Regions from separate parts of the Vibrio sp. SCSIO 43137 genome, predicted to be linked through region 1. Evidence: riboswitches for the same ligand, from Rfam matches in the RefSeq annotation. Region 1 holds a riboswitch; each other region holds the start of a gene.

What was found. A riboswitch is a leader RNA that binds a small molecule or an ion and turns the genes downstream of it on or off. The one in region 1 is predicted to bind cobalamin.
Region 2: another riboswitch for cobalamin. It lies ahead of PK654_RS15020 (TonB-dependent receptor domain-containing protein); the one in region 1 lies ahead of PK654_RS08315 (sirohydrochlorin cobaltochelatase).
Region 3: another riboswitch for cobalamin. It lies ahead of PK654_RS20305 (cobalt-precorrin-5B (C(1))-methyltransferase); the one in region 1 lies ahead of PK654_RS08315 (sirohydrochlorin cobaltochelatase).

Annotation. Positions count from the first base shown of each region.
Region 1 covers NZ_CP116383.1:1,785,930-1,789,210, forward strand. The annotation lists gene PK654_RS08310 (CBU_0592 family membrane protein) at 137-721, shown strand; cobalamin riboswitch at 835-1,023, shown strand; gene PK654_RS08315 (sirohydrochlorin cobaltochelatase) at 1,285-2,196, shown strand; gene PK654_RS08320 (ABC transporter ATP-binding protein) at 2,261-3,136, shown strand; gene PK654_RS08325 (ABC transporter permease) at 3,129-3,281, shown strand, end outside.
Region 2 covers NZ_CP116383.1:3,196,453-3,199,733, reverse strand. The annotation lists gene trmA (tRNA (uridine(54)-C5)-methyltransferase TrmA) at 1-898, opposite strand, end outside; cobalamin riboswitch at 1,026-1,258, shown strand; gene PK654_RS15020 (TonB-dependent receptor domain-containing protein) at 1,296-3,089, shown strand; gene murI (glutamate racemase) at 3,192-3,281, shown strand, end outside.
Region 3 covers NZ_CP116384.1:972,399-975,679, reverse strand. The annotation lists gene PK654_RS20315 (YaeQ family protein) at 1-215, opposite strand, end outside; gene PK654_RS20310 (cold-shock protein) at 363-572, opposite strand; cobalamin riboswitch at 1,306-1,468, shown strand; gene PK654_RS20305 (cobalt-precorrin-5B (C(1))-methyltransferase) at 1,608-2,825, shown strand; gene PK654_RS20300 (precorrin-8X methylmutase) at 2,837-3,281, shown strand, end outside.

The DNA of each region.
Region 1 (3,281 bases):
AACAGCTATTGATAATCAAAAATAACCTTTAGGAGGGATTTTTGATTATTTTTTTGATACACAACTGATATATCAGGCATGCATTAAGGTATATTTCGCTGCGCTAAATAGACGTCGATGAGAGAGTGAAAAATAGATGTTGATGACCGTTATTGGCTGGATCGGAATGGCTCAGTACCTTGTCGCCTTTGTATTACTTAGCCTGAATATCATTGAAAAGAACCGCCTCTACTATCTTCTTAATGCATCAGGCTGTCTGTTTTTGGTGATCTATTCTGTTAGCATCAACTCCTATCAGATAGCGGTTATTAACCTGGTCTGGATAGTCGTCAGCGTTCTCGCTTGTTACAACCGCGTACCCGATCTGCGTCTGTTTGACGGCCGGGTGTTTGCCGGCGTTGTTATCGGTTTATTGCTGGGAGACGTAATCGCCTATTACAGTAATGCCCACCAGTTAGCTATAGATATACTTGGCTGGTTATCCGTCTGGCTTTATCTGGCAGCCTACTGGCTGCTACTCAATCAGCGTATGTCTCTTGACTATTATCGCTACGTCAATGTTCTGGCGCCAATAGCCATTCTCCCGATTCTTTACATGGATCAGAACTGGCCAAACTTTACCTCTAACTCTATCTGGCTTGTGGTGGCACTGGCAGGCATTATTAAAAGCCGCATCGGCACACCGGCTTCCCGCCAACAGGAATCCGTTGCTGTTGAGTAAGCCCCCTCAAATAACTGTTAAAAATCACAGTCATTCTCAAGAATTTTAAATTGTATTTCAGACAATTAACTTAAAATTGACCTATCTCAGGTTTAGCAGACCATTTGCTGGGCACACTAGGTCAGTCTAAAGGTGAAACTGAAATTGACGTTTTGAAAAGGGAACCGGGTGTAATTCCCGGGCTGTACCCGCAACTGTAAATGGCGAGCTGTTTGCGACAATATCCACTGAAATTTTCGGGAAGGATAGCAAAAGAGTGAAGACCCATAAGCCAGGAGACCTGCCTTTTGACGGGAGATTAATTTCTCCGTAAAACAAGCGAGCGGGTTACTCGACGATTTCTAATTATTAACAATACAACTCTTTGTAATAAATAGAGCGTAACTTCCCATCTGCCTGTTTTTGAATTAGCAAAACTAAATAACCTTTCTCAGCAAAGAAAGGTTAATAATTAAATGTTATTTCGGAGACTTTCCATGAAGCTTAAAAAAATAGTTACCAAGGCTCTTGTGTCTATATCAGCAGCCTGCTTTCTATCCGCCCCAGTCTATGCAGATAATTCTATGAAACAGAAAAAACAAGAGAAGTCGGCCATTGTACTGGCTGCATTCGGAACCACTTACAATACCGCTGTAGATTCACTAATCGGCATTCAGCAGGAAATTCAGAAAGCTTATCCGGACACTCCGGTTCGCTTTGCTTTTACTTCAAACATTATCAGAAAGAAATGGCACAAGCGTCAGAACGATGAACAATATAAAAAAGAGCACCCTGAAGTACCGGACTCTTTTTATCAGGTAAAAAATGTTCTCGGTACCATGGCTGATTTCCAAAATGAAGGCTACAGAGATATTGTGGTTCAGACCACTCTGTTAACCCATGGCGAAGAATTTATCGATCTGAAAGCCTATGTAGATGCATTAGCCTCCATTGAAACCATTAAGCAGAAATATAAACCGTTTAACAAGGTAGCCATTGGCCGGCCGCTGATGGGAACCTGGGGGCATGCCTACGAGTATGGTCAGGATATAGAAAAGCTCAGTCAGGCACTTAAATCTGACGTTATGCAGGCAGAAAAAGATGGCGCGGCTCTTGTTTATATGGGGCACGGCAATGAACACCTCTCTACCGGCCTCTATTACGAACTGGAAGAGCAGTTAAACAAAGATTACCCACAAGTTTCATCTTATGTCGGGCTGGTGGAAGGAAATCCGAGTTTTGACACTCTTCTGGCTAAGCTGCAACGAGACGGCATTAAAAAAGTGCTGCTTAAGCCGCTAATGGTGGTTGCCGGCGATCACGCTACTAACGATATGGCAGGCGACGAAGATGATTCGTGGAAAATTGCCCTGACGAATGCCGGAATCAAGACAACACCCGTTCTTGCCGGTCTTGGCAGTAACAGTGACATTCAGAAAATTTATCTTCAGCACCTGGCCGATGCTGCTAAAGACACAGGTATCACTCTTAAGTAATAAACAACTGTCCGCAGGGCCGGATTGACGCCGGCCCCTTTTACCAGTTTTAGAGAGCCTGACTATGTCATTACAAACCGCAGCTGTTCCGATCATTGAGACAATCGCCTTAAGCCGCCAGTTTGATAAATCAACAGCGGTCGATAAAGTAGATTTTACCCTTTATAAGGGTGAAATCTGTGCCTTCCTTGGTCCCAATGGTGCCGGTAAAACCACCACAATAAAAATGTTAACTGGCCTGCTGGAGCCCAGTAGCGGTGAAGTTCTTTATCAGGGAGAGAAGTATCACCCGCGAAGGGTAAACCTTAAAAAACTGATTGGTGTGGTTCCTCAGCATAACAATATTGACCGGGAACTTACCCTTGAAGAGAACCTGCGGGTACACGGATACCTTTATCATATGAAGGGTGCAGAGCTAAGCCAGCGTATCCGAGAGTGTCTTGAGTTTGCCGAACTCACTGATCATGCCAAGAAACCTGCAGGAAAACTTTCCGGTGGATTGAAGCGCAGGTTAGTTATTGCCCGTGCCCTTATGCACAAACCGAAAATTCTGTTTCTCGACGAGCCGACCGTAGGGTTGGATCCCCATAGCCGCCGCAAGATGTGGGCTTTTCTGAGTAAAATTAATCGCCAGCAGGCGTGCACTATATTTCTCACCACTCACTATATTGAAGAAGCTGAAAAGCTGGCCGCCAGAGTCATCTTTATCGAGCAGGGAAAGATAATCACTGAGGGTTCCCCTGAGACACTTAAAAAAGCGGTTGGTCAGTATGTTGTCGATATTCAGGGCGAGGAGCTTAAACAGGAATTTTTTGACTGCAGAACGCAGGCATTAACTCGTCTGGAGCAAATTACAGAAACCGCAGTGAGCATCCGGGAAACCACGCTGGAAGACGCATTTATTACCATGACAGGAAAGAGGCTTTTGAAAAATGCTTAACGGAGTTAAAGGTATTTATTACCGCGAATGCAGCATTCTCAGAAAGAAGCTGGTGCGTACCGTTCTCGCCGGTGCTGTTCCTCCTTTTCTCTATCTGATGGCGTTCGGTTTTGGCGTGGGTAAAGGGACAACGGTTGAAGGAATC
Region 2 (3,281 bases), 1.4 Mb from region 1:
CAAAAATAGTATTGCAGTTGTAGCTGCTCAAATCGACATTCTGTTGCTTTAGCCTGCGGAATTCTCTTTTCCCTTCCATCGCTTCAGTAAACTCTTCGGCAGACATACGAATAATCTGTACATTATCTATCTTGTTAGCGGCGATATTAAATTGCGCCGAATCTACAGAAGGCTTGGCCAGCTCTGTAGCCAGTACCCGTTCAAAGTTTTGTGCCAGAGCAAGAGAGAAGTTACCGTTACCACAGTAGAGCTCAAGCAAATCGCCACTGCTATCTTCTGTGCAGTCTACTGCCCATTCCAGCATTTTCTGTGCAACTTCACCATTAGGCTGAGTAAAGCTGTTTTCTACCTGCTGGTAGATATAGCTTTTACTGTGCACGTTCAGCTTCTCAATCACATAATCCTGATCGAGAACGATCTTCATTTTACGGGCGCGGCCAATCAAGTTCAGATTGAAACCTTCGTTGTTTAGGCGTTGTTTCAGCTCTTTTGCTTCTTTAATCCAGTTATCATCTAGTTGGCGATGGTAAAGCAGGGAAACCAGAATTTCACCGCTTAAAGTAGAGAGAAAATCAACCTGAAACAGTTTGCGTCTGAGGGTGTCATTACCCTTCATCGCTTCAATAAGCAGCGGCATTAAATCGTTAATCAGGCGGCTGGCTGCCGGGAACTGATCGACTCTGTATTTCTGCTTGGTTTCCTGATTAAACATGATGTAGTAAAGCTCTTCGCCCTCATGCCAGACCCTGAACTCAGCCCTCATTCGGTAGTTCTGGATAGGAGAGTCAAAAACCTCTAGCTCAGGCGCATCGTATGGAGCAAACATCTGAGTTAAGCGTTCTACTTTCTCGTCCAGCTGTTGCTGATAGCTGTTTGGGTTTACTTCAAGTGTTGTCATCGATCGGCCTTTAACTTTAAACAGGGAGCGCAGATTTTATTCAATCCTTATCTCTTGTCCAGCACTGTTATGAAATTCTCTCATGCAGTGCTGATAATTTTAGCACTAGACAGAAAGCAGACTGATAATTAATATCGTTTGCGCTGGTGGTCGTTATCTTCAGGAAATAGTTTTTGATGAATAACAACTTTCAGGGAATCTGGTGAAAATCCAGAACTGACGCGCAGCGGTAATAGAGAACGGGCATCTGACGGGAAACCGACACACTGCAATTTGCGGGAAGTGAGATGTAAGGAAGGCAAATCGAACTGATTTGAAACGCTCTGAAGTCCGAATACCTGCCAGCAAGTAGTGAGCAATCACATACTGGAATATACGCGATTTTAGGATGAAAAAAATGAAAAAAACCGTTCTGGCGACCACTGTTACGTCGCTATTTTTTGCCGCGCCTAATATTTATGCGCAATCCCCTTCAGATGTAGAGACGATGGTGGTAACTGCCACCCGATTTGAGCAATCTCTGCAAACTAGCACGCTTCCTGTTGAAGTTATTACCAAAGAAGAAATTAATGCCATTCAGGCTAAAAGTGTATCTGAGATACTACGAAGATTGCCGGGTGTTCAAATCGCCTCTAATGGTGGCTATGGGCAATCTCAAAGTATCTTTGTTCGTGGCACTGAATCGGATCATGTTCTTTTTTTAGTTGATGGAGTCCGTATCGCTAGCGCTACAACGGGTACTGCATCGGTTTCGGCTATTCCTGTCGTGGCGATAGAAAGGATTGAATTTATTAGAGGCTCCAGAGGCGCTGTTTATGGCTCTGATGCTATTGGCGGTGTAATAAATATCATCACTAAAACTGATCGTGATGAAGGCGCTTTAGCCGTTGGTATCGGCAGTGATAAATTTTCACAAGGGCAGATATCCGTTTCGAAAAATGTATCCGAAAAGCTGAATGCTTCTTTTGCAGCAAACAAGTCACGTACGGAAGGCTTTTCAGTGACAGATACTGCCGGCAGTGAAGATGATGATGGTTATAAATCTGACGATATTATCGCTTCAGCAGACTATAAAATTAATGATAAATACAGCATTGATATACAGACTTTTTATCATGAAGGTGAAGTTGAGTATGATGCAGGTAACAGATATAAAGATGAGCGTATCTTCAACGTCGCAGGCACGCTGAACTTCCAAAACGATACTCTTGATTCAAAGCTTCAGTTGGCGGTCAATCAGGACTCAGCCAAGAGCCACACTCCGGGCGGGGTTTCCCTGTATCAGACCGACAGAAAGTCGCTTCTGTTTGCTAATCAATATCGTGTTAATGACGATTTATCTATCGGTGCAGGCCTAGACTGGTATCGTGATGATGTATCCAAATCAAGTGCAAACTTCACTGAAACATCCCGCCACAATACCGCATTGTATCTGAGTTCTCTTTATGACAAGCATGACTATCAGATAGAAGGTGCAGTCAGAACCGATGACAATGAGCGTTATGGCAGAAATACTACCTGGCAGTTGGGTGGTGGCTGGAATGTAAATGAGAATTACCGTTTAACGGCTAATGTCGGGACTGCTTTTAAAGCACCGTCATTTAACGACTTATATTCACCATTTGGGGGTGTTGCCACCCTTAAGCCTGAAGAGTCCGTTAACTACGAAGTTGCCCTGGAATCCAGTGCTGAGCTGTTTGACTGGCGTGTTGCTGCTTATGTAAACCAGATTGATGAGCTGATTGACTGGAGGCCTCAGGGGTTAAACTATTCACCGCAAAATATTGGTGAAGCGGAGATCAAGGGCGTTGAGTTCTTGGTCAATTTTGAAACTGGTGATTTTAGCCACAACATCAGCATTGATATTATGGATCCGCAAGATAAAGAGAGTAACCGCCAGTTGGCACGAAGAGCAAAAGAGAGTGCGAAATGGAACATCACTTACTATGCAGATAAGTGGCAGGCTGATATTAGCTATCTATATCAGGGGACGCGATATGATTACCCATCTTCAGGCAAGGTAAAACTTGATGCTTACTCGTTGGTTGATTTGTCTGTCAGCTACGATGTTCTGGACTCCCTTACTCTCAGAGGGCGGGTTGCAAACCTGTTTGATGAGGATTACGTATTAGCTAATGGCTACAATACACAAAAAAGAGCCTATTTCGGTACACTGGAATACCGATTCTGATGAAATTGACCGCCTTCGGGCGGTCTCTTATATCGCCCCCAAGCTTGAAAATCGGATGTTTGAGCGTATGATCTGCGGTTCTCTCTGACAGGATAAACCGCCGTGTTAAGTAATACCCAACAGCCAAGCGTTCTTTTCTTTGACTCCGGAGTCGGTGGCTTATCTGTATATCAGCAAACCAAAGCACTTCTG
Region 3 (3,281 bases), on a different replicon from region 1:
TTTTTCCAGATATCGGGTTCGTCAGTGGTGGATAAGCCCTTGGTGAAGATAAGATCTTCCTGAGCATTCAGGCAGTAGGCAAGAACTCTTGCCATCATTCTCTGTTCATTTTCAGAAGGGTGCTTTGCCAGAGTCAGATTTAGTGAATCGTAATAGTCGCGATTCATATCTGTCAGGGCGATACGAAACTTGAAAATCGTTGGTTTTAAGGCCACAACAACACTCTCATTATAAATGTTAAGTCATCTCAAAATGCAGCTCTGAATCCTGCATTTTGAGGTCACTTAGCGATAAGTCTTAATCAAAAAAATAGCCAGTCGTATGACTGGCTATAGAAACTTTAGCGATGTATCAATACCGGATTAAACAGGTTTGATGTTCTCAGCTTGAGGACCTTTCTGGCCTTGAGTTACAGTGAACTCAACTTTTTGACCTTCAGCAAGAGTACGGAAGCCGTCAGCTTGGATAGCGCTGAAGTGTGCGAACACGTCAGGGCCGTTTTCTTGTTGAATGAAACCGAAACCTTTAGTTTCGTTAAACCATTTTACTGTACCAGTCACTGTGTTAGACATAGTCTTTATTCCTAATAAAAATTGTGTTGATCCCTTAAGGGACTACTTATAGCGTGGAAAAAATAGATTGCTATTTAGATACAACACGGCGGAGAGTTATGAGCTGACCAACGACTTGTAAATCCTAAAACAAAAGCTTTTCTTTCTAGCCGAAGAGGAGCTTAAATCAATATCGGAGGAAGTCAACGAATATTAGTTAAACTTTATGTTTACGCTTAAGTTTTTATTGAAAATGAGACATTTTTTTGAAATGCATAACACTTTTTGTGGAAGCTGAACTGGTTGATTTCAATCACTATTTGCCGAAAGCAGCCGTCAAAATGTGAATGTTAAATTACAAGAATATAATAGTTGTCTTTAAATTGTATATTTAATGTATTTCGGACGTTATTACAGCAAAATAATCCATATATTAATTTCTGACTGAAGCTTAGTTATTTTTTGTACAGTTATGGTGCAAATTTGGTGGGTTAATTATAAGTCCATAGTAAAAGTTACAGTTAAAAGCGGTATTGGCGATAAATGTTTTTAATCGTGATGATGTTCACTAAAAAAGAAACTAATCAATAACTTGCCATGAGCTATCGGATGTTGAACTTCTCCTCTCAGGTGCCTGAAGTATCAGGAGTTCTACCTTCACTGAGTTAAATTTCGCAATTGAAAAACCGTCGCACACCTTTTTTACGTGTTAGTAAAATTGATATTAATCAAATTACACATCCAAGTGCTGTGAGAAACTTTTTCAGTAGTTAGTGCTTTATATATCTAGTCAGTGAACTGGGCCTATAAAGCTTAAAAGTGAATCAGGTGAAAACCCTGAACTGTACCCGCAACTGTAAACAGTTATCCAATATTGAAAACTGTAAGTCAGAGCCTGCTAACTACACTGCACTCCAATGATCCGGGCGGGAGCACCTGGAAGTTGAATCTAAGTTGCGTTTATGCCTGCACAGATTATTGGAGTTGATAGGACAACTCAATGTCAGGGTGTAATGGCGAAAGGCAACACATTTCTCTTTTGACGTATTCAGTTGGATGGTATTAAGCCTGCATCCTTTTGTATCACGCCCAAAAGCCATTGCCCTGTTCCTTAAAGTTGTTCAGTTAACGAAAGCAATGGGATATCTGGTGGGAAAATTAAAGCGCTCAGCAAGTAGAAAAGATCTGAAAGGTGGCTATACCACAGGCGCTTGTGCCGCTGCTGCTGCCAGAGCAGCCGTACGCTATCTGGTTAATCAGGAGCGCTTTTCCCGAATTGAGATACAACTTCCTAATCGTGATTACGCGACATTTGAACTTGCCTGTTTGCATGGTGAACAGCAGGTTATTGCTGGTGTGATTAAAGATGCCGGAGACGATCCCGATTGTACCCACGGCATTGAAATTCAGTGTATCGCCCGTAAGGTAAAAGCAGAAGGTATTAGCCTGAAAGGCGGTAAAGGTGTCGCAGTGGTAACACTTCCCGGCCTTGAACTTCCGGTAGGTGAGGCGGCAATTAACCCGGTACCGAGAAAGAATATCCTTGAGATGGCAGCGCTTGAATGGGTTTCGCAACCTGATTCAGAGTTTAAGGGGCTGGAGCTGGAGATAGTTGTACCCCGAGGAGAAGAGGTGGCGAAACAGACTATCAGTGAGCGCCTTGGTCTGATAGGCGGAATTTCTATTTTGGGAACAAGGGGAACGGTAAAACCTTATTCCACTTCTGCTTTCGCTGCCTCAGTGCGTCAGTCGGTTCAGATAGCCAGTGCTAACGGCAGCAGGCATTTAGTGCTGACCACAGGAAGCCGTTCGGAAAAAGCCGCAATGGCTCTGCTTCCGCAGCTTTCAGCTATGGCATTTATCCAGGCGGGAGATTTTATCGGCGTCGGACTAAGGGCATCCAAGCGCTACCAGATAGAGAAGGTGACTCTGATTGCCATGATCGGAAAGATGGCAAAGCTGGTATCGGGACGAATGATGACCCATGTGTCAGGGCACGCTATTGATTTCAGCCATCTTGCACAAATTGCCCGGCAAGAGCAGTTAGAGAAACAACTCTGTAGTCAAATCGAAAGGGCAAATACCGGCCGCCATGTACTTGAGCTGGTTGGAACTGATCAACATCCGGCTTATCTGGAAAGGTTATGCAGAGAAGCCCATGGTCACGCCCGTCGTTATGTGGCGGATGCTCTGGAAGTAGAGGTCAGATTAATTAATTTTGACGGTCAGCTTCTGGCTGCCTTCCCAAACCCGCAGGAAAATCAAGGAAAATAACAGTGGATAAAATGAAACAGATGACCCGGCAGGGGAGAGTAATAGAAGAAGGTTCTTTCGCCATTATTGACCGGGAAATAGAGGAGATTTACGGCGGCCACAGCTTTAGCGAACCCGAGTGGCAGGTGGTGCGGCGGGCGATTCATACCACAGGTGATTTTGAGTTTTCTAAACTGTTCCGTTTTAGTCAGGGTGCCGTTGATGCAGGAATTGAAGCGCTGAAAGCGGGGTGCCCGATCATTAGTGATGTCACCATGATAACCAGTGGTCTTAGTGCTCAGCGTATGAGTGTTTATGGCAATACGGCTCACTGTTTTATCAGTGATGCTGATGTGATTGCGACTGCTAAACAAAAAGGCGATACACGCGCTATCTGGTCCATGAGAAAGGCCCGCGATGCCGGTCTGCTTGATGGTGCCATTGTCGGAGTGGGAAATGCACCTACGGCGTTATATG